Gloeocapsopsis sp. IPPAS B-1203: one gene and its partner. The protein of the gene in region 2 interacts with the protein of the main gene of each other region in a pairwise test. Links are inferred from orthologs where the notes say so. Each region holds a gene or a part of one and is shown on either strand. Other genes may lie near its edges. The genes, in order: sfsA and CSQ79_RS15520.

Evidence for each region.
Region 1: the proteins of CSQ79_RS15520 (region 2) and sfsA interact in binary tests that used the Escherichia coli proteins (3 or more experiments, as listed by UniProt). The link is inferred for Gloeocapsopsis sp. IPPAS B-1203 from one-to-one orthologs.

What each region holds. Positions count from the first base shown.
Region 1 is NZ_PEIG01000008.1:230,393-242,269, reverse strand. What follows is about bases 4,274-7,139. They hold sfsA (DNA/RNA nuclease SfsA), read right to left. Parts: upstream 6,143-7,139; coding sequence 5,405-6,142; downstream 4,274-5,404. Other genes in these bases: CSQ79_RS27870 (calcium-binding protein), read right to left, coding at 6,487-7,139; CSQ79_RS16090 (serine/threonine protein kinase), read left to right, coding at 4,274-5,370. In the rest of the region: exonuclease subunit SbcC, read left to right, coding at 1-39; CSQ79_RS16125 (hypothetical protein), read left to right, coding at 94-306; CSQ79_RS16120 (Fe2+-dependent dioxygenase), read left to right, coding at 375-1,043; CSQ79_RS16115 (Uma2 family endonuclease), read right to left, coding at 1,174-1,794; CSQ79_RS16110 (cupin domain-containing protein), read right to left, coding at 1,844-2,341; CSQ79_RS16105 (hypothetical protein), read left to right, coding at 2,470-2,700; alternative ribosome rescue aminoacyl-tRNA hydrolase ArfB, read left to right, coding at 3,008-3,421; CSQ79_RS16095 (SDR family oxidoreductase), read left to right, coding at 3,478-4,143; more of CSQ79_RS16090, read left to right, coding at 4,219-4,273; more of CSQ79_RS27870, read right to left, coding at 7,140-7,377; CSQ79_RS16075 (sensor histidine kinase), read left to right, coding at 7,689-8,912; CSQ79_RS16070 (response regulator), read left to right, coding at 9,040-9,681; CSQ79_RS16065 (cupin domain-containing protein), read right to left, coding at 9,708-10,154; CSQ79_RS16060 (glucose-6-phosphate isomerase), read right to left, coding at 10,307-11,877. UniProt on the Escherichia coli protein: Binds to DNA non-specifically. Could be a regulatory factor involved in maltose metabolism.
Region 2 is NZ_PEIG01000008.1:100,884-112,843, forward strand. What follows is about bases 4,957-7,905. They hold CSQ79_RS15520 (glutamate-5-semialdehyde dehydrogenase), read right to left. Parts: upstream 7,106-7,905; coding sequence 5,807-7,105; downstream 4,957-5,806. Other genes in these bases: CSQ79_RS15515 (isochorismate synthase), read left to right, coding at 4,957-5,802; CSQ79_RS15525 (M48 family metalloprotease), read left to right, coding at 7,357-7,905. In the rest of the region: CSQ79_RS15490 (UPF0182 family protein), read left to right, coding at 1-225; CSQ79_RS15495 (acyl-CoA thioesterase), read left to right, coding at 290-694; CSQ79_RS15500 (2-succinylbenzoate--CoA ligase), read right to left, coding at 712-2,079; CSQ79_RS15505 (o-succinylbenzoate synthase), read right to left, coding at 2,064-3,032; menA (2-carboxy-1,4-naphthoquinone phytyltransferase), read right to left, coding at 3,137-4,042; more of CSQ79_RS15515, read left to right, coding at 4,390-4,956; more of CSQ79_RS15525, read left to right, coding at 7,906-9,357; CSQ79_RS15530 (helix-turn-helix transcriptional regulator), read right to left, coding at 9,579-10,286; CSQ79_RS15535 (DJ-1/PfpI family protein), read left to right, coding at 10,376-11,080; CSQ79_RS15540 (DUF2141 domain-containing protein), read right to left, coding at 11,268-11,714; mazG (nucleoside triphosphate pyrophosphohydrolase), read right to left, coding at 11,734-11,960. UniProt on the Escherichia coli protein: Catalyzes the NADPH-dependent reduction of L-glutamate 5-phosphate into L-glutamate 5-semialdehyde and phosphate. The product spontaneously undergoes cyclization to form 1-pyrroline-5-carboxylate.

The DNA of each region.
Region 1 (11,877 bases), 130 kb from region 2 along the record:
AAAACCCAAAATGGATCTCGCCTAAGTTTAGCAATTTAAAATATTGCAATCTATTGAGATAATACAGATATTTTAATTTGAGGAGTATTGATCGTGCGTTCTAGAGCAATTGAAATGTTTCTTGCACTTGGGCTAGCTGCAACTGTTTCAGCTTGTAATGGTGGGACAACTCCTGGTGGAGAAGCTGGTGAAGCCGGTGAAGTTGGAGAACCAACACAAACTCAACCTGTTGTTCCTGGTGGAGAAGCTGGAGAAGCTGGTGAGGCTGGTGAGGCTGGTGAGGCTGGGGAAGGTGGTGAAAGCTAATTCAATATAACTTACTTAAATGTGGGATAGCCGTCTTGGCTGTCCTTTTAGTAAACGTCGGATCAATTATGATTTTATGCATCGATGCAGTTCTCACTTTAGATGAACTTGAACAAATCACGACAAAACTTAAAGTTGCTGAGTTTGTTGATGGTAAACTAACAGCAGGATGGCACACTAAAGAAGTAAAAAATAATACTCAGCTTAAAGGAGATTCCATAATAACACAGGAATTGCGTCCGATTGTGCATCAAGCACTGCAACGCAATCGGCTGTTTCAAGCTGCCATACGACCAAAAGTAATACGTCCAGTACTATTTAGTTACTACGAGCCAGGAATGTACTATGGCTATCACGTAGATAATGCATTGATGGGAATACCGCCAATGCGCTCAGATGTATCGTTAACACTATTTCTGAGTTCTCCTGATACTTATGAAGGTGGTGAACTTGTTATTGAAACTTCGTTAGGCGAACAGACATTTAAACTGGCTGCTGGCTCGGCGATCGCTTATCCTTCTTCAACGTTACATCGTGTTGAACCTGTAACAACTGGAATTCGACTTGCGGCTATTACTTGGATACAAAGCTTGATCCGCGATTCAAACGAGCGAGAAATTCTCTTTGACTTGGATACTACCAAACAAGTGATGTTTGAGAAATATGGTAAAACACCAGAATTTGACCTCATTTGCAAAACTCATGCTAACTTGCTCCGTAAATGGGTTGATATTTAGCTAATTCTTATCCACCTCACTAAGAAGCAACTATAGTATTAAGTAAATGAGTCAAAATAAACGTAACTTCAGGGCTGGTGACTGGTCATTGAACAAAGTATCTATTACCCGATAGATGTTGTCTGTAATATTAAAGTTTTGACATTTGGCTAGCTGCAACAATTTGTTCTGTAGTGAGGTTTATTTCTGGAAAAGTTAGTGAGATAATTCTATCCGCGCCTTTAAAAGCTTGTGTTTGATACTTGCTATCGACTAGCTGATGAACAAAAACAGTAGGAAATTTTGGCGAACCCAAGATAGTGCGAGAAGCGATCGCTAAATAATCAATAATCCAATACTCAGCAATTCCTAACCTTTGATACTCATCCAACTTATCAATATAATCATCTTCCCAATTCGTAGAAACAACTTCTACCGCAAGTTGAATCGGTTCAGTTACCGCACCGTAAGCGGATACATTATTGTTCCACACACTTGATAAAACCACACCAACATCGGGGTTTCTGCCTTGTTCTTTACCAGACGCCTTGACAGTGCGGATGACGATATCTTTGTCAACAATGTAATCAAGTCCTAATCGCTCAATTTCTCGATCCATGCATCTAACAAGGTATCTTGCCACATTTTTGTGCGCTCTCGTCGGTTCCACCTGAACAATTTCTCCATCCACAAGTTCAAAGATACCTTCGCCATCTGGGTATTGTTCAAGAAATTCGATGAAAGTTAGTTTTTTTAGCGTTGTCGTACTCATACAATTTTAGAATTGCGTTTTTTAGCGTATTGGTCAAACACTGTGCTATCTAATCATCACTCTCTTGTTTACTATCCCAAAAATCTTGTAGCTTTGAATCATCAATAATGTATGCTGCATCACCATCGCGGATCGCACGTTTACCCAATCGAGGAAAAACACCAATATCGCAACGAACTTTTTCACCACCCATTAAATAAACGAGATCTTCATTGAAAGGATTACGGAGATGATGTGGTTGTTGCGGTAGCCCAAAGCCCATAAAGTCACCTGAAGCTACTTCATATTCGCTGTCTCCAATTTCTGCTATTCCTCTACCAGAAAGGATGTAAATCCACTCTTCCTCATGATGGTGCAGATGATAAATAAAAGATTCTTTTCCTGATGGTACGCGAGCAAGTGTAATGGCAATATGTTCTAGCCCAACAACACGACTGATATTACGCCAATAAATTTCTGATTTGGGATTGAGTGGATGATGAAATTCAAACTCATCCATAGAGTTAATATCTGAGGCTTTTAGTAAAGAATGTGGTTGCTCATCCATAGCGACTCATGACCTCATAATAGCGACATTTGAGCAAGAAAAATAAGCTTAAGATTAACTTATCAGTCTCATAGCCTGTTCTTAACAATACTTTTGTAAGTTTTCTGCATAACTCTACATATGAAAGCATGAGCAGGTTAAACAGCATGAGGGCGATCGCTTTTGCCCAGCTTTGTTTGTTAAGTCGAGCGCTGGAAAGTATTTTACAGTTTTGGAAAGCAAGGTTATTTGGGCGTTTTATTCTAATTGTAGTAGCTGTATTTATCGTGGCGATCTTTGCTCATTCAACTGCTGCAAGACAAATACTAGGTAATATAAAGCAACCTAAGATAATTGTCATCTCAATCGGTTTAGTTTAGACACCAATGAATTTATTGGTCAAGATTATAGCGATGTGTTTGCAATTCTCAATCTGAGTCCACCTCCGTGGACTACCCTACGGGAAGCCCTTCGGGTTCGCAGTCGCTTCAAGTCGGCGCAGCCGCCCAACGCGCTGTTCACCGCTTTGCGTCTATGTTTGTTTGGCGGTGAATTCATTTGCACTCGCATTCTTAGGTAGCATTTGTATAAAGCTTTATCAGGTTGTCACGCTTTCTGTGTTGATAACCTACCTTGTACAGGCTTTTCTCTTTTTCAAATGCTCTTTAACGCCAATACAGATCAACTATGCTACAAGTGTCTAAAACAGTCACTATTCCTGATAGCGAAATAGAAGTGAGTGCCGTTCGTTCTCAAGGGGCGGGCGGTCAAAATGTCAATAAGGTGGCGACAGCAATTCATCTGCGCTTTGATATCCAAGCTTCCTCATTACCTGATCTCTATAAAGAACGATTATTGCAACTAAGCGATCAACGCATTACAAAAGACGGCGTGATTGTGATTAAATCACAAGAACATCGCAGCCAAGAACAAAATCGTGAGGAAGCACTGAAACGCTTGCAAGATTTGATTCAAAGTGTCATGGTTATCCCTAAAAAGCGTAAACCCACTAAGCCATCGTATCTTTCTCAGCAAAAACGGCTTGATAGTAAAAATAAGCGATCGCGGATTAAAGCAACTAGAAGGAAAGTGGATGAATGAGGTTATAGAGTGCGATCGCCTAACATAAGAAAGGGTCATCGCAGTATAAGCATCTTATGGCAACATATTTAGTGACAGGGGCAAATCGCGGTATTGGTTATGAATATTGTCGTCAACTTCAGCAGCGCGGGGATAGTGCGATCGCAGTTTGTCGAACAGCAACGGATGAGTTAAAGGCGTTAGGAGTTCGTTTAGAAGAAGGTATTGATATTACCTCTGATGCTTCAGTTGCAGATTTGCACAAGCGACTAGGAGAAACCCCGATTGATGTCTTAATCAACAATGCTGGTATTATCAAGCGCGTTACATTAGAACATCTCGACTTTGATAGTATTCGAGAACAGTTTGAGGTTAATGCGCTTGGTGCATTGCGGGTTACTCAAGTATTGCTTCCTCGCCTAAAATCTGGTGCAAAGGTTGTATTGATGACAAGCCGGATGGGTTCGATTGCAGATAATACTTCTGGTGGATCTTACGGCTATCGGATGTCAAAAGTGGCACTATCTATGGCAGGTAAATCGCTTGCCCACGATCTCAAACCACAAAGCATTGCTGTAGCTATTTTACATCCAGGCTTAGTGCAAACTCGCATGACGAATTTTACAGTCAATGGCATTACAGCGGAAGCCTCAGTACAAGGATTGTTAACGCGAATTGATCAATTAACGTTGGAAAATACAGGGATTTTTTGGCACAGCAACGGTGAGATATTACCTTGGTAGAGATACACAAAATCGTTACTGCATAGTTCTCACTTTGACTAAATTAGAGAAGGGGCTTTAAGGAATCGCAATTTCATGCTGCAATGCGGACAACTTTTACAAGGGCGCTACCAACTTCAGGAAAAGCTGAAGAATTGCCGAAGCAAGCAAACTTGGCTAGCAGTTGATTGCACACACCCAACCACTTGTGTGATTGTAAAAGTACTGTTTTTTAGTCATGTGACAGAATGGGAAGAATTAAAACTATTTGAACGCCAAGCCCAAGTTTTACAGCACATCAGTCATCCTCAAATTCCCCAATATCGAGACGCATTCTGGCTAGAAGCACAATCACCTGCTTATGTTTTAGTTCAAGAGTATATTCCTGGCATATCACTACAACAATGGCAGCAACAATGCTTGAGTGAATCGCAAATTCGTCAAATTGCTGCACAAGTATTACACATCCTCGTATATCTCCACGAGTTGTATCCGCCACTTATCCATCGCGATATCAAACCGAGTAATTTAATCTGGAGTAACGATGAGAAAGTATATTTAGTTGACTTTGGTGCAGTTCAATATGATACACATCTCGGTGAGACATTTACAGTCGTTGGCACTGACGGTTATACGCCTTTAGAACAATTTGGCGGGAAAGCTGTTGCTGCATCTGATCTTTATGCTTTGGGTGCAACTTTAATTCATCTACTTACTGGTACTTCACCTGCAGATTTACCCCAGCACAACTTACATTTTCAATTTGCTGACTTGGTAAATTGTAGCTCTAGTCTGCTTAGCTGGTTGCAGAAAATCACAGAACCAGCAGTAGAAAAACGATTCAATTCTGCACGTCAAGCTTTAGCTGCATTAGAATCGGGGATTGTTGTTAGTACTACTGTGGTGAATAACTCTGGTAAAGGTGGTTTATTTGATACCTCAATCTGCGTACCAGAAGAAATTCAAGGTTGGAACTGGGGTGCATTTTTACTTGCACCTTTTTGGTTAATTTCAAATGGCGTGTGGATTGGTTTTTTGTCTTGGGTTCCTGTATTGGGGTTTTGGATGGCGATCGCTCTTGGTGTTAAAGGTAATGAATGGGCGTGGAAAAGTCGTCGTTGGCAAAGTATTGAACACTTTCAGCAACATCAAAAACGCTGGGCGATCGCCGGAATTGCCACAGGTATCGCTGTCAACCTGGTATTCTGGCACTTAGGAATACTTTTTGTACTTTCGACTTTTTTGTGAAAGTGGTAATGGGTAATAGGTAATTGGTATTTTTTTAAACTCTTAACTCTGCTAATCCTAAATAGCTGATACCTTCAGGAGTAATTTCAAAGCGACACGGTAAGACTATTAACCCAAGTGCGATCGCAGCCCGTAATAATTGACCATAAATTGGATCGGCACCATCTCCAGGTGCAAACGCAGTACAATCACCGCGATTGATAAAGTACAACATCACCGCATCGTTTGCTGGTATTAATGCCGTAAGTTCGCGTAGATGTTTTTGTCCGCGTGTTGTTTCGGTGTCAGGAAATAACGCAGTTCGCCCGTTTACCCAAGTTGTGCTTTTTACTTCAATATAAGTTGTGCGATCGCCTCTGGTGCTGCGCGAAGCGCAATCGCCATCTAAAACAAAATCTACTCGACTTTTTTTATCTGTACCATAGGGAACTTCAAAACGAATCTTGTTGTAACTCCCCAAAGGAAACAGATTTTGTTCTAGCGCTAGTTTGATAATCCGATTAGGTAAACTCGTATTAACACCTACCCAAGTAGGCTCATTATCATTGACGAGAATCATTTCCCAGGTGTACTTAAGCGATCGCTTTGGATTGTCGCTATAAGATACTTGCACAGTACTACCAGGTTGACAAATGCCCGTCATTGGTCCAGTATTCGGACAATGTGCTGTAACAACTTCTCCAGACTCCAACTGCACATCTGCAAAAAAGCGCTTGTAGCGTTTGAGAAGAACACCAGGATATAACGTTGGGTAGTGGTAAAGAAACGTCATCACTAAGCCAGAATAATAGCATAGCAACCCTAAATTGTTTGTGAAGTCTTTTCTTTGAGACCTTTAGATCCTACCGCCTGCGGCTAACATTGTGCTGGCAATACGCTGGTGTGGTTTGGTGCAAAAAAGAGTTTATAACTTAGATAGGATTGCTCTACTACTTTAACAGCTAGCGACGACTTCAAGAGGAGCGAGGAGTGAGACACCCCCATGCTTAAAAGTGAGGATCTCATTTTAGATACCTTTTCTCCTACTCCACGATTAAAATCGGGGACATCACAATTCTAATTAACAGGGCTAGGTTTTTATATTTTCCCCTCGCTCCTCGCCCCTTCTAACAATTTTTACACCTGAATTGTAAAGTCGCTAACAGTAATTTCTGGGAGTCCTTGCAGTTGGACAAAAGCACCACCTGTACCAAAGCCAGTTTGAACACCGTTTTGGTTGAAGAAGACGCGATCCGAGCCAAGGCTAAAGCTAATTAATGCATCGCTAGTAGCAGCGATCGCATCATTAGCGACAATCTCAATATCATTCACCGTGATATTTCCGAATGTGGTTTGATCCAGAACGATCTTGTCGGTTCCTGTCACAAAGTCACGAATGGTATCAACTCCAAAGTCGCTGCGCTGGAACGACTTACCAGAATCGAATAAGAAGCGATCTGCACCTGCACCGCCTACTAAGACATCATTGCCTTTGCCACCGGAGAGTTGGTCGTTACCTGCACCACCATTGAGAATATCAACTCCATTGCCACCAATCAGCGTGTCATTGCCTGCTAAACCATTCAGCGTATTATTAGCACCATTTCCTCTGATCGCGTTATTGAGTTCGTTGCCGGTACCATTAATCTTGGCAGTGCCTGTCAACGTCAAGTTTTCGACAAAATTACTCAAGGTAAAACCAACCGAAGCCCGAACAGTATCATTGCCACCTTCGATGATGCCACCACTTTCAGGATCAATGACTGAGCCGAAAAACTCAATGACTGTATCACCCACGCTATCGACAATATATGTATCATTGCCAATTCCACCCGTCATTGTATCATTGCCAACACCACCATCTAGGGTATCGTTGCCTGGATCGCCTAGATTCACAATTCCATTCGGTTGATTAATAAACGCTTGGACAACACTGAGGCGATCGTCACCCGCAAGTCCTTGAATCAGGTCATCTCCATTCGACCCAATCAGTGCGTCATTACCAGCAGTTCCTACTACTTGTACCATGATGAGTTATTCCTTAATTTAGATAAATCAAATTGCTTTTCTGGTGCGAGCAGTTAACAAGTGCGTTTGCGTTCTGCTCGATGACCTAATCTTATGCAACTCAACCCTGGCTCAGCGTCTAAAGAAAGTTTGAATTCCACATCAACGAAATCATGACAACAACTCTAACTTTCGTTGACCCGATTACTCTATCTTTTGATCAACATCACGCAACGTCTGCAACCAAAGTTTGAAAAATTCCTTTGCAATCACTCATTCAAGCTTGTTCGCAGTATTAATAAAATAAGCTCTCAACTTTAGCAAGGATACCTATGCTTCTGTCGCCACTCCAACCTACTCCCTTCCGATTCTTGCTCTACACAGAATGGGCGATGCTTGCTAGCTGTACCGCAATGGCGGTGTTTGAAGCATGGGAGCGGCAAAGTATTCCGGTACAGCATCTATTGATCTTAGCTTTGTTGGGGTTGATGGGGTTAATGCTGCCTAGTGGTAGCAATTTCATGCGGTATGTCTACACCGCGATTGAGATTAGTTTGATATTTTGCGGGACAATTTTGGGATACTTGCACATCTTGCCCACGCTGTATGTGATTGTGATGATCCGGAGTTGCTTTTTATTCGAGCCACCAGGACGCTGGATTGTTGCAGGTTTGTCTTTAATTTTGTTTGCAGTACATCAAATGCAATATCTCAGCACGTTTCTGCCTTTGATACTGCCTGATGTTCAGTTACAGCGAATTTTGATGCACCAAATTGCCGAATTTTTGATGTTTGGGCTAGTGCTGTTTTTAGTGTCGCAGTTGGTCAACACTTTGTTAGCAGAGCGCCAAACCCAGCAACAACTGTTACTTGCGCATAAACAACTGCGGCAGTATGCGCTGCAAGTTGAAGACTTAGCAGCAGTACAAGAACGCAATCGCATTGCCCGCGAGATTCACGATGCCTTAGGTCATGCGCTGACAACCTTGAACATTCAACTGCAAACAGTTGCAAAGCTTTGGCAGCGCGATCGCGATCAAGCACAAGCCTTTTTAGAACACGCGCAACGGTTGGGAAAGTTGGCAATGCAAGAGGTGCGTCAATCGGTAAATGCACTGCGGGCAGATGCTCAAGCCGAACCTTCTTTAGAGGCGATCGCTGCTCTTGTGGAAGATTTTCGTCGAAGTACAGGAATCGAGACTGCAAGCAATATTGATGTCAAAGCAGATTTGTCACCTCAAATTGTGAAAACACTTTATCGAGTTATCCAAGAAGCCTTGACTAATATCTGCAAGTATGCACAAGCTACCCAAGTTCAACTTCAACTGCAAGCAACGTCAGATGTGGTACATCTAGCGATCGCAGATAACGGTCAGGGATTCGATGTAACGGCTGATACTAGCGGCTTTGGACTGCAAGGAATACAAGAACGAGTAGCGGCACTAGACGGAGATTTTCGCCTGGAAACAGCCCTTGGTTGTGGTTGTCGCATCATTGTTAGCCTGCCGACACAAGTCGCAGCACAAAATCTTTCCACAAAGGTGACTAGTGACTAATAACACCGTAATAATACTGTTATTCTGATTATTTAACCGGAGATGATATGATTTCAAAATAACAGAAATTACTTAATCAGAAACGTCGCTCGTGTATTAAATTATTAGACGTTTCGGAGCACACTACATGATTCGCCTGCTGTTGGTTGACGATCAGACTCTTATCTGCCAGGGTTTAAAAGCTATGTTAAGCCTAGAGCCAGACTTAGAAGTTGTTGGAATTGCCAACAATGGCAAAGCAGCCCTAGATCAAGTCACTACGCTGCAACCAGATGTTGTGTTAATGGATGTGAAAATGCCTCTTATGGACGGGAGAGAAGCAACCCGCCTCATCTGTCAGGCGTTCCCAAACATTAGTGTATTAGTTTTAACTACCTTTGATGACGATCAGTACATTTCAGATGCTATACGAGCGGGTGCAAAAGGATATCTACTCAAGGATATGCCGTCAGAAGAGTTGGCACAAGCAATTCGTCTCGTTCATCGTGGCTACACGCAACTTGCTCCCAAACTTATAGAGAAGTTGATTGCGGGTATTCCAGCAACTAAGGCTCCTTTAGTACCTAGCCAGCTACAATCTCAGCTAACTCGTCGGGAACAAGAAGTATTGCAGCTAATTGGGCGAGGTTGCACCAATCGTGACATTGCTGAACAGCTTTACATTTCGGAAGGAACCGTTAAAACCCATGTAAATCATTTACTCAATCGCCTTGAGCTGCGCAACCGTGCTCAACTTGCCATTTATGCACATTCTCAATTTCAGTCTTAGCGACCAAATTTTTTTGATCGCTATTACTATGCGATCGCCCGATTAACTTGTGACTCCAACGCCAAAATCGCCCTTACTGTGTCGATCTCATAAGGAAACGGTGGTTTGTGCGGTTGGTAATCTTTTTCAACTGTTGGACGATGACGTAATACCGCATTGACTAATACACAAGGTTCAGATGACAGATTTATTGCTCCATGCAACACTCCAGGAGGAATTTTTACTACCGTAGGTTTGCGATCGCTCAAGGGTATGTATTGATAATGACGATTTACTAACACTACTAGTACAAAACTACCTTTAACAACTAATAGCTGGTCAGTTTGTGTTTTGTGCACAAAAAGATCGTCAATTGTTTTTGGTGGAATTTGCACCAGCATTGTCTCATGGCTCGATTGAGGGGTATAAAACTCAGTCATACCCCCTTTTATTGCTGATAACGGATGAATCTCTACACCCCTGACTGAACTCATATCAGCACCCATAGATTTCAAGACTTACTTTCTAGTCTAAGTCACTTATTTATAAAAAGTTGTTACAAATGAACAAAAAAGACCAAAGTATGGTAAAGACACAAAAATAAGTGTTAGCAAAAAGCTCATTGCTAATTGCTAACTGAAGAGCGCTAATTAATCGTCACAGTTAAACTACTGGGATCGCCGAAATTACCATTTAAGATGACACCACGTTTATTAGCGTGAAGATGACGCAGGATTTTGTAAATTGTCTCAATTTGGTCAGTTGCTTGAGCTTTTTCTGCTAGTTCTGCGATTGAAAGCGATCGACTGTCGTCTTCGAGAACTTGTAATATACGTTTTTGTAAATCCAAGACCGCAGCAGCAGCTTTTTTGCCAGCTTCAACGCCTGGTTGATGATACGCATTAACATTGACGAGAGAACCATACAAACCAACAGCGCGCTCGTACAGTGCAATCAGTGCTCCTACCGTGCGCGGATTAACTTGCGGGATCGTTACAGTAATTGAGTCGCGGTGGTTATCATACAAGGCTTGGCGGGTTCCTTGCAGAAATCCTGATAAGTAATCACCGGATGTTGTTCCTGGTTCTAATTCTGGGGAACCATACTGACGATCTTCTAAAACTTCAATAAAGGTGGCAAAGAAATTCGGTACACCTTCGCGTAACTGCTGCACGTAGGCGTGTTGATCGGTTGATCCCTTGTTGCCATAAACCGCAATTCCTTGATTGACAACATTGCCATCCAAGTCTTTTTCCTTACCCAGCGATTCCATGACTAGCTGTTGCAAGTAGCGGCTAAATAATAGTAAGCTGTCTTTGTAAGGTAGGACTACCATATCTTTTTCACCGCGTCCGTTACCAGCGTAGTACCAACTTAGTGCAAGTAAAGCCGCTGGATTCTGTTTAATATCGGGTACGCGAGTGGCATCATCCATCTCTTTAGCCCCAGCTAGCATTGCCTGAATATCAATTCCCTGTAAGGCAGCAGGTAGCAAGCCAACAGACGACATTTCCGAGGTACGTCCGCCTACCCAGTCGAACATAGGAAAGGTTGCTAACCATTTTTCAGTTTTCGCTAGTTGGTCTAATTTGCTATCAGGAGTGGTAATGGCGATCGCATAGTGAGAAAAATCTAAATTCTGCCCTGCATAAACTCTTTTAACTTCGAGCATTCCATTACGCGGTTCTGGCGTTCCACCTGATTTAGAAATCACAATCACCAATGTACTTGCTAGGCGGTTGCGCAAGCGTGTGAGAACGCGGTCAATTCCTGCAGGATCGCTGTTGTCAATAAAATGAATTCCCAGAGGTGGAAAATCTGGGGCGAGGGCTTCAGCAACAAATTGCGGTCCTAATGCCGAACCACCAATACCAATTGAGAGAATATCGGTAAATCGCGGGGCTTGTGGCGGGTGAATTGCACCGCTAAGAATTTTTTTGGTAAAAGTTTCGATTTGCTCAATCGTTTGCGTAATATCTTGTTTGATTTCTAAAGTTGGGGCAAGATCAGGATTACGCAACCAGTAGTGACCTACCATGCGATCTTCATCAGGATTAGCGATCGCGCCTTCCTCTAAAGCCGCCATATCTTGAAACGCTTTTTCAAACTTGGGTTGTAATTGCGCTACAAAAGCATCATCAAAGCTCATGCGACTGACGTCTAAATAGAATCCCAAACCTTCGTGGTAATAAAGCCAGTCTTGGTAACGTTGCCACA
Region 2 (11,960 bases):
ATTCAAGGAAATCTATTAGTGATTCCGATTGAAGAATCTTTATTATATGTCGAACCACTTTATTTAGAAGCAGAACAAAATAGTCTACCAACATTTGTACGCGTTATTGTTGCTTACGAAAATCGGATTGTCATGGCAGAAACTCTCCAACAAGCACTTGATGCTATTTTCCAACCCGAAATCACGCCTGCAACACCTATTATTCGTCCTGTAGAAGAGAATTAAGAATAGTGTTAGAGCAGTAATGCAAATAAATTAATCTTAGATGTGGGGTAGGCATCTTGCTCAAATGACATTTACTTATACTCGTACTATTCGCTTTCAAGATACTGATGCTGCTGGTGTCGTTTATTTTGCTAATGTTTTAACAATGTGCCATGAAGCTTACGAAGCTTCACTAGCAGTTTCAGGTTTCAATCTTAAGGTATTTTTTAGCAATTCTGCTGCTGCATTTCCCATTGTTCATGCTAGTGTAGATTTTTTTCGTCCTCTGTTTTGTGGAGATAGTTTATCTATTAGTTTGATTCCGCAAAAATTACAGAATGATAGTTTTGCAATTGCTTATGAAATTATGATAGGAGAAAAAGTAGTGGCAAAAGCTTTAACTCGGCACGTTTGTATTGATGCGGAGAGTCGAAAAAGGCAAAGCTTATCTGCGGAAATGGGGCTATGGTTGCAGCAGTGGGGAGAATAGTTAGCAAGGAGATATGTCTATTTTTGGAGTGAGGTTAAGGCAAGTTGTTGTAGATGTTGACGGTTAATTTTGCCCTGGGTGTTGCGGGGTAATGCGGTGAGGGAAATCCAATATTTGGGAATTTTGAATCTACTAAGTTTGTTTTTGAGAGTTGCTTGCAAAGTTGTTACGCATGTACTTGAGTTGGGAACGTAAATAGCTGTTACTGCTTGTCCCCAGTGAGGATCTGGAATTCCAATAATACAAATATCTTTGACCATTTGGGTGTCGCGAATGGCTATTTCAATTTCGATTGGATAAAGATTTTCTCCGCCACTAATAATTTTTTCACTGCTACGTCCGATAATATTTAAATATCCTTGAGAATCCAAATATCCTAAGTCATCTAATATTAACTCAGGTGTTTCAAACACATTAGGATAGTAGCCTAAGGCTAAAGATTTAGATTGAATTTTAATATTACCAATTTGATTTCGCGCACTACAAATTTCAACTTTTGCATGAGGCAGAATCTTTCCGCAATTGTCTTTTCCTTGTAAAAAATCTTCTGGCTTAAGAGTTGCTACCTGCGAAGCAGTTTCTGTCATTCCATAGGTAAGTGCTAGAGGAATTTTGTTTGATCGGGCTTCTGCTAATAGTTCATTCCATGCTGGCGCACCACCCAATAACACAGTTTGAAATTGTGATAACTGATCTTTGAGTAATGAATTTTGTAATAGTCGTTGTAGTTGCGTTGGTACTAAAGAAATAAAAAAATCTACAGGGTTGACTTGATATTTTTCTCGACGTTCTAGTTGCTTGAAGTTTTGAATGACTAACTTACCTTTACTTGTAAAAGAACGCATAAACTGCATTAATCCACTGACGTGATACAGTGGCAGTACGCAGTAAGAATTAACTTGTTGAAGTTGAAAATATTGTTGAAAACCTGTAACTGATGCTGTTAGTGTTTCCCAGGTGTGGATGGCAAATTTTATTTTGCCTGATGAACCACCAGTAGGGATCATGATTTGGTTGGTAATTGGTAATTGGTAATTGGTAATGGGTAATTGGTAATTGATAATGGGTAATTGGTAATTGATAATGGGTAATTGGTTGCTTGCTAAAATGATGTCGGGTTGAACTAAACTACATACTTGTTGCCATTCTTGTTTTTTCCAGTCAGGATTACAAAGAAACACCGGATAGCCAGCGCTACAAGCAGCCATAAAGCTTGCTATAAATCTTACTGGTTCTCTTTCAGCGATGAGAATGTGAGGAGTTTGTATTTGACACTGAGTAATTTGTGAGTAGATTTCCTCAGTTAATTGCGGTAAGCGATCGCTGTTTTCACAAACCAAATAATGTTCTATGTAGTTTTTAAAATCCTCTAGCGAGTATTCCATAAGTTTTCTAACCAGTGACTATCCTGTTCTTGAAGCAAATGATCGACTCCAAATCCAATAGCCCGATGAGGAGAAGATAATTCAGTTGCAAGTTTCAACGCTACTGATTTACCAATTTGAGTTTCAAAAACAGAGGAGAAAACTGTATCGATTTGATATCTCTGACAAAACTGGCGCAAACGTGAGGGAAAACCGGCGATCGCTGGCTTAATGATAAAAATCCCTCGCCAACCCTGTTGATAGCACTGTTGTAGTTGCTGAAGTGTTGCTACTGACTCATCTAAAGCGATCGTACTCTTGTAGCTGTGACTCAACTCTAACATGGCAGCAAATTCTGTGACTGCTAATGGTTGTTCTAGGTATTCTATTTCTATAGATATTGTTGGATCTTCTTTGAGGCGATCGCACGTCTGTAACCATAAATTTGCTTGGCTGTAACTCAATCCTCCATTAGCATCTAATCGCAGCTTTGCTGAGACGGGTATGCGCACAAGTTGTTTAAAGACTTCTAGTTCTGCTGCGATCGCCTCAACCCCAATCTTCCACTTAAAAGTACGATAACCTTCACTCCACAATTTCTGCCAAGTCTCTAAAGCAGCTTCCCCAGCAGGCAACAACGCACTACACTCTAAATGTTGTTCTCTATCACTCACCTCTTCTAACGCTGATTCAAACCCAAATTGACACGCAGGTAAAGTATCAGGAATTGAAAAGATGACCTCTTGAGTTAATTCTCGTGGTAACTGATCGCAAAAAGCCTTAGCTTGTTCTATTGTTTCTGAACCAAACCAACTTATCGGAGCAATTTCTCCATAGCTCACTTTACCTATTTTATTTGTAAAACGCAGAATAATTCCTTCGCGAACTTTCCAGCTACCATAATTTGTTTTCAACGGTGACTGAAACTGTCGTTGGTAGTCACGAAACTCAAATTGATAAGTTAGTATCTCCACATCGAATATTAGAAATCATACTTTTTAGAGTTAGGTAATGGGTAACAGGTAATTGTTAATAAGTTGACCCAATTACCAATGACCAATCACCAGTTACCAAGTCATTAACTTGCTGTCAGAATAAAGCCTAAACCTAGTAATAAACTACTCCAAAAATGCATTTCTACAGCTAAAAATTTGCAATTACTGACTTTTTCTGGTTGATTGTGGTATTCCAAGACATGGCGAAATAACTTCAATGCAAACGGTAAGCTGATTAAACTAAGTAACGTCCAAATTGGAAATATCCCAAAAATTACAAACAATAGTGTGAAAAGATAAATACTACCACCAATCCAAAGCAGAAGTTGTGCGGATTTTTTTGTACCAAGCCGGACAATTGGCGATCGCTTTCCAGCAGCTATATCGTCTTTGACTTGGTGAAAATGCGAACAAAATAAAATCAAACTTGTCACAATTCCTACAATAAAGCTTGCAGCTAAACTCGTCCATGACCAAGATTGAGTTTGGCTATAGTATGCTGCTGCAACTGCTAGGGGACCAAAACAAAAGAAGCAAATAACTTCTCCTAAACCTTGATATCCCAAGCGAAAAGGTGGTCCCTGGTACATATAACCCAAAAAACAGCACAACAAAATTAGACCAATGACAGTTAAATCTTGTTGCCACCAAGCAATTAATAGTATCCCTAATAACCCTAAAACTAAAAATAGATTTCCTATCCAAAATATTAAGGATTTATTACCTGTTAAGTTAACAAGAGAATGAGCTTTATTTTTATCTATTCCAGTTTCCGAATCAAAAACATCATTACTCAAATTCTCCCAAGCAAGAATGAAAACAGCCGCTGCTATAAAAGTAGAAAATATTGCTGGATGAAAATATTTAGTCTCAGCAAAGGCAACGGTGCTTCCTATCCATATTGGCATAATTGCCACACTGTACATTGGTGGCTTAATTGCTGCCATCCATAATTTGGTATTTGGATATTCTATCAGTTTTGTAGTCATTATGTTAGCTTAATTCAACTACTAGTTTGCTTAAAAGCTGTTATATTATTAAACCTTCTTTGTAGTAGATAAAACCATCATCTTTTCAAGAAAAAAATATAAAGAATTATTTGAATATTGTCGATTCTGTAACACAAATTCTGTAACATAATATGAGTATTAACCTGCAATGATGATGTACTTTACTAAAGAAGTTTTATACAGTAAAAGCCCTCCCAAACCTGCTTAGTAAATTGCCGCTAACGAGCAGAGTGGTTAATCGCAGCATAAGTATGCTACTAGAAATACACCACGGTTAATCACAAACCAGGAAGAAAACTTTAAAAAAATTTACTTTTTCGACATCCATGCCAGTTTTACCATGTCGTCCTAATACGTATCTTTACCACAATGAGCTATATCAGTTTCTTTCACATTGTCAACAAAATTGCGTAGCAGATTCTTCACGCATAGTTAATATTTCTCTCGAAGTTGAGGACGTCGATCCACTCGTTGTACTTCAGGAAATAGAGCAGCCGAATCAATTAAGTTTTTACTTTGAGAACAAAAGTAACAAATCAGCGATCGCTGCTATTGATGCTGTTGCTCAACTACAAACTTCTGGTGTAAATCGTTTTTCTCAAGCGCAAAAGTTTGTTAATTCCTGTCTCGATAAAATTATTAAAGTAGACACCAGTAACGAAGCTTCTACCGGACCTCACTTTTTTTGTAGCTTCAGTTTCTTTAATGAAACCGCTCAAATAGATTATCCATTTCCAGCAGCTACTATATTTTTACCTCGTTGGCAGATATCTCGCTATGGCGATCGCTGTATATTAGTTGCGAACTTCTTAATAGAGCAAGAAACAAATTTAAGTAGATTATACCAAGATTGGTGTCAAAAAATTAGAACGATAAACTTATTAAAACTTCAAAGCAATCCAGAGAACAATTATAATTCAATCAGTCGCAACCAACAAATAAAAAATATTAAGAATTTTAAACAATCAATTATATCTAGTTTAAAGTTAATTGAGTCAAATTATTTCCAGAAAATCGTTTTAGCGCATCCTCTTGATGTGAGTTGCGAGACCCCTTTTAACTTGTTTCAATCTCTTGAAAACCTGCGGAACATTCATCCAGGTTGTTACGTTTTTGCTGTCAGTAATGGTAAGGGACAAAACTTTCTTGGAGCAAGTCCAGAACGTTTGATTAGTATTGACAATCAACAGTTAAATACCGACGCACTAGCAGGTTCAGCACCACGAGGAAAAACCTTAGCAGAAGACACCAAACTCGCAAATTGTTTATTGAATAGTGAAAAAGAAAGACACGAACATCGTGTTGTGATTGATTTTATTACCCAATGCCTGTATGAATTGGGCATAGTGCCCCAAACTCTATCACCGCGACTGCGGCAACTCTCTAATATTCAGCATTTGTGGACACCAATTCAAGCAAAACTACCAGCAAACGTTCATCCCTTAGAAATTGTTGCTGCGCTTCATCCTACTCCTGCGGTAGCGGGTGTCTCGCGCGATGTTGCTTGTACAAAAATTCAAGACTATGAAACCTTTGAGCGTGGTTTGTACGCTGCGCCTTTAGGGTGGCTTGACGATCGAGGAAACTGTGAGTTTATTGTCGGAATTCGTTCTGCTTTGATTGATCGCGATCGCGCTAGACTTTACGCGGGTGCAGGTATTGTTGCAGGTTCTAATCCCGATCGCGAAATTGCGGAGATTCAACTTAAACTTCAAGCCTTGCTGAAAGCCTTAGTTTGAGGTATTAGTCTAAATCTTTGTGAGTAAACGGTTTAGGATTTTCACCAGTATAAGTTGCCACAATATGACCATCACCAGTCAGTTGATACTTATAAGTTACCAAACCTTCCAACCCTACGGGACCGCGAGGTGGTAATTTTTGCGTACTAATTCCGACTTCAGCACCAAAACCGTAACGGAAGCCATCAGCAAAGCGCGTGGAACAATTATGAAACACTCCCGCTGCGTTAACTTGCGATAAGAAAGTATCTGCTGCTTCTGCATTTTCAGTCACGATCGCATCTGTATGTCCCGAACCATACTCATTAATATGCGCGATCGCATCCGTTAAAGAATCGACAACCTTAATTGATAAAATTAAATCGCTGTATTCAGTTGACCAATCGGCTTCTGTTGCAGGTGCAATATCTAAGATTTCGCGAGTTCCTGCATCACCGCGTAATTCAACATTGTGCTTTTGCATCGCTGGGGCGAGAAGCGTCAAAAATGCAGGCGCGATCGCTTGGTGTATTAGTAGAGTTTCAATGGCATTACACGCTGCTGGATACTGTGTTTTTGAATCTACAGCAACTGCGACAGCTTTACTTAAATCTGCTGCACGGTCAATATAAAGATGACATACGCCATCAGCATGACCTAACACAGGAATGCGCGTATTCTCTTGCACAAAGCGTACAAAAGCATTAGAACCTCTAGGAATAATTAAATCAACGAATTGATCGAGTTGCAACAACTCTAGAGTTTCTTCGCGGGTTGTCAGTAACTGCATAACATCAGGACCAATCGCCGTTTGAGCTAATCCTAGATGAATCGCTTTCACAATTGCTTCACAAGAGCGTATTGCTTCTTTACCACCTTTAAGGATGACACCATTTCCTGATTTTATTGCCAAAGCCGAAATTTGAATTGCCGCATCAGGACGAGCTTCAAAAATAACACCTAATACACCTAAAGGACAAGTCACGCGCTTGAGAATCAAACCATCATCAAGCTGACGATGAATTTGCACTGCACCCACTGGATCGGTAAGTTTCCCAACATCACGGACTCCCGCGATCGCACTTTGCAACTTTGCCCGATCTAACTTCAGCCGATGATACAGTGGTTTAGGAATTGTATCTCGTGCTGCCGCACAATCCGCAGCATTCGCCGCCAAAATTTCATCTGTAGCTGCTTCTAAAGCTTGCGCAATCGCCTCAATTGCTTGATTCTTCTGTTCACTAGAAAGAACTGCTAATTTTTGAGCGCAGTCACGAGTTTTGCGGGCGATCGCAGTTAAAGGAAGGTTAATCTGAGTAGTCATAACAATACAACAATGACTGCTCTACAATCCTATCAATCATTGTTCTAATTGAGAATTTTAGAGAGACCTCTCTATTCTTTCCTTCGCGTTCTTTGTGCCTAACGCCTTCGGCTTCGCTACGCTAGCGCTGCGCTGGGGTGGTTCGTTAATCTCTTAATTTATACAATCTTCATCAAACCTTTCTGAATGGATCATTAGTCTCCTTGAAGTTCTGGGTATATATAAAGACAAGAACTTATAGAGGCAATTGTATGTCTCCTCAATTTGAATTATTACAAACAGCTATAGAAGCTTACCAACAACAACGTTACCACGAGGCTGTAAAAATACTAGAAAACTATTGCAATAGTAGTATCGACCATAACAATAAATACTATCTACAAGCACAATTTTGGTTAATCAAAGCGTATCAAAAATCAAATCAAAAGCAACAAGCGATCGCCCTGGCAAAACAGCTTGCAACTCATCCCAACTCAGAAGCTCAAAAGTGGGCAAAACTCGCCCTCGAATCTTTAAACAGCCAATCACAATCCCGCATAACACACAGTAAACCCAAACGAGCCGCACAAGCAGGAATTAAACTTGCTATGACGAGTGTTGCAAGTAATCTGGCGCTAGCATCCGGCGTAACAATAACATTGCTCTTAGGAATGGTGTTCGTCTTATTTTTAGCACTAACTTTCATTCTGAGTAGCGACGATCCGGTTAACGGATTGAATATTGCGATCGCAGGTACACTTCTATTCAATATCGCAGCCTTTTTCTTATCACCACTGCTGATGGACTTGATGCAGAATTGGCTGTATCATACTCGTTGGGTATCTTTAGCAGAAGTGCAACGCTATAGTCCAGAAACGGCAAAAATCATTCAACGCATCTGTGCCCAACAAAAGCTACAGCAGCCTCGGCTAGGCATTATTGATGACCAAAACCCCACCGCTTTCACGTATGGTTCGCTGCCCAATACGGCGCGTTTAGTTGTCAGCCAAGGGCTTTTTACTTACTTAGAAGACGAAGAAATTGCCACAGTATACGCTCATGAACTTGGTCACATTGTTCACTGGGACTTTGCTGTCATGACGCTAGCTTCAACTTTAGTACAAATCACTTACTTAATTTACACCTTTGCGCGTAGGGTAGGAAGAAGTGGTGGTGAAAAAGTTAAAAATGCCGCAGGAACAGCCGCAGCAGTAGCGTATGTTTTTTACATAGTCGGCACTTATCTACTTCTTTATCTGTCGCGAACACGCGAATATTTTGCCGATCATTTTGCAGCTGAAACCACAGGTAATCCTAATGCACTATCTCGCGCTTTAGTCAAGATTGCCTATGGTATTTTAGAAGAAAGCAAACACGCTGCTGAACCAAGTCGCTTAATTGAAGGTACTCGTGCGTTAGGAATTTACGACGCCAAAGCTGCGACAGCAACAGGAACTGCGTATCGCATCGCGCCACCACAACAACTAGGGCGTGTTTTCTTATGGGATATGTTTAACCCTTGGGGTTGGTTTATGGAGTTGAGTTCTACTCACCCCCTCACCGGAAAACGCATCCGCGCTTTGAGTAACTATGCTGAACAATTAGGATTAGAAACAGAGTTTGATCTCAGTCGTGTTATTGCTGAAGGCAAAAGTCTTGATAAGAAAAAGCTGTATGGTAACTTTGCGTTAGATGTATTGCTTTATGCTGCGCAAGCGATCGGAATTTTTGGTGGTCTAATTGTTGGTTTGTTCTTAGTTTCAGCCGAAGTTGCGAGTGGAACAGTTATCCTTGCAACAGTTTTAATTGGTTTTGGCATAGGAACTTTAATCAAAGCTGCGGTGATGTTCCCCAATTTTCAATTTACTGCAAGTTCTGATGTTCTCACCCTAATGTCCGATCCTTACGCCAGCCCCTTGCGCGGTAAACCGATCAGACTCCAAGGTGAATTAATCGGGCGTGGTGATGCTGGCTATCAGTTTGGTTCTGATTTGAAGCTACAAGCTCGTACAGGTATGATCTATCTACGCTATGCTTCGCGTTTTGGTTCTTTGGGAAACTTCTTTTTTGGTATGAACCGCGTCAAAAACTTAATTGGTTCTTCGGTTAGTACTGTTGGTTGGTTTCGTCGTGGTGTGATGCCGTGGCTAGATTTAGCGCAGCTACGTACTGATGCAGGTACTGTTGTTAACAGCTATCACCGCTTTTGGTTATATTTTACAGGCACTGGTGCAATTATTTTAGGTGTGTTGGTATTACCAATGCTTACTTAACTTAACCACAAGCTGCGATCGCGCTATTTCTGTATTGTCGGTGAAGTTATTGGTAAATGCATCTTATTATCGCGATCGCTAGCAAACCCTAGGTATCCTAAAAACAGTATTAATCCGAATAAACCAACAAATAATTCGATACGGAGAAGTATAGTAGTACTGTGTAAAAGTTTGTGCATTAGAGTTTTTTAAGAACTTAATATAACCTTTTCTTTCAAAAGTTAAAGCATATCACGCAATTTTGCTACCATTTCTGTCCGCGCAGAAACTTCCAATTTCCGAAACATACGCTTTAAGGCTTGTTTGACAGAATTCTGAGTAATCCATAACTCTGCGCCAATCTCTGCATTAGTTAATCCTTTAGCAACAAGATTAGCGATTTGAACTTCTCTAGCACTCAGGCGTTTAAATAGTGGATTTGGAACAACTGAAGGGTGTCGCAATTGGGCAAGGCGTGCAGACAAATGCATACAAACCGCGCCGAAACTAGCTAAATCAAGTTGGCTAAATGCAGGTGCATTACCAATACGAGCAAAGTTCACTGTACCGATTAATTGACCTTGCCCAACGATTGGTCCAGTCATGATATGCTCATGGTCGTATGTAGCACAGCACCTTTTGTACAATTCGCTCTGTTTCCAAGCGCCTTTTGGCAAAACTAACTCTTCATGGGCTGGAGCATGATACTGCACAACATATCGCAGAACTGGATCAACAGATTTACCTATTTGTTGATATTGCTCAACAAAAGCCTCTGAAACTCCCTTGACATCAACGCTGGCTAAGCTATTTTCCGTGTCTAAAAGATAAATTCCCCAACGTTGCACCCCAAAGTATCCGCTGATGCTATCCATGAACCTGAATCGTAATGCCTGTTGGGTAGGTGCAGAGGCGATCGCCTGAAATAAAGGGTGAAGAGAATAAACCATGTATTGAGGTACCCACTTGAGGACTATGCGAGTGTAAAAACTCTGCCTACAATCGTTCCACAGCCATAAATTTCGAGCAACTGTAAACTATGACTCAACTACAAATTGGCTTTCTAATTTATCCGGATGTTATTCAACTTGACGTAATGGGAGCTTATCAGGTTCTAGCATTTCCATCGAACACACAACTGCATTTGATCTGGAAAAACCTAACTCCGATCGTCAGTAACGAAGGTTTAACTCTTACTCCAACTGTAACATTTGCCGATTGCCCACCTCTAGACGTGATTTGCGTTCCTGGTGGGGGTATTGGGCAAGTCGCAGTTACGAAAGACGCTGAAATCTTAAGCTTCCTGCAACAACAATCTACATCTGTTCAATACCTAACTAGTGTATGTACAGGCTCAATGATCTTGGCTGCTGCTGGTTTACTGCAAGGCTACAAAGCAACTTGTCACTGGGCATTTCGAGATCAATTGGCAATGCTAGGAGTTGAAGTTATACCCCAACGAGTTGTGATTGATCGCAATCGTGTCACAGGGGCTGGCGTCACATCTGGAATTGATTTTGGCTTAACCCTACTGAAATTGCTATGTGGCGAGGAGGTAGCAAAAATGGCTCAATTGATGATGGAATATACACCTAAACCACCCTTCAATGCCGGTACACCTGCAACAGCAGGTAAGGAAATTGTGCAACCATTGTTGCAGTTTGGTAAGCCGCTTCTCGATGCATTTTTAGCGCAAACACAAGAAATAGCGGCTCAATTGAAAGAGGAAACCCGATTTTGCTAGATTTCCTGCATGAATCGCACTCTTCCTACGACTGAAGTCAGGGCTATTCAAACGAAGTGTGCCTTCGTACACTCAAACAAGGCTTTATTAGGAGTCCACGGAGGTGGACTTTGTTTATGTAGTAGGGAATTTATTCGCACTCTTATTGATGCTATCTCGAAGTAGCATTGCACAATTATTTTTATCTCTACAAATACCGCATATTGACTCTAATCGTTGTATCTCCCTCAACACTAAAACTAGCATTGTTAAACTTGGGGGCACCAATTTTTACTGGGGGATTGTTAGAAATTGCAAAACCTTCTCTAGGAATACCTAAGAAGTTTGTATTTAGTTTTTGGTCATTATTTTCATCATGAAATATAGTTACCGCATACGTTCCAGCCTGTAATCCATGAAATTCTGCTACAACTGAAGAGCCTTGCGCATTCGTGCAACCACTTTGAATCACACCAGCATCACTCTGCGGGAAACCTTTGTCTTTATCGTAAAGTCTAAAACAAACTTGACCTCTAGGACGGGCAATTCTATCTACAACTACGGTTAATTTGTTACTCGGTTGGGCTAAGGCTGTACTTGCAATCAAACTTGTAGCAGTCGCGATCGCCAAGCCGAAAAGCAATACTCTTACCATAAAATATATTTACTTAAAACTAAACTGCGTCCTCAGAAGACTGGATTTTAGCTAATCTGGCTTTAGCTTGTTGCCATAAATTTTCTAATTCTTCCAGCGTATACTCAGACAAAGGACGCTGTGCAAAAGTTTCCATTTGGATGATGCGTTGGACAAATCTTTGATTCGTTCCTTGCAATGCTGCGTCGGGATCGAGTTGATACCATCGCGCTAGGTTGATAATTACAAATAGCAAGTCACCAAGTT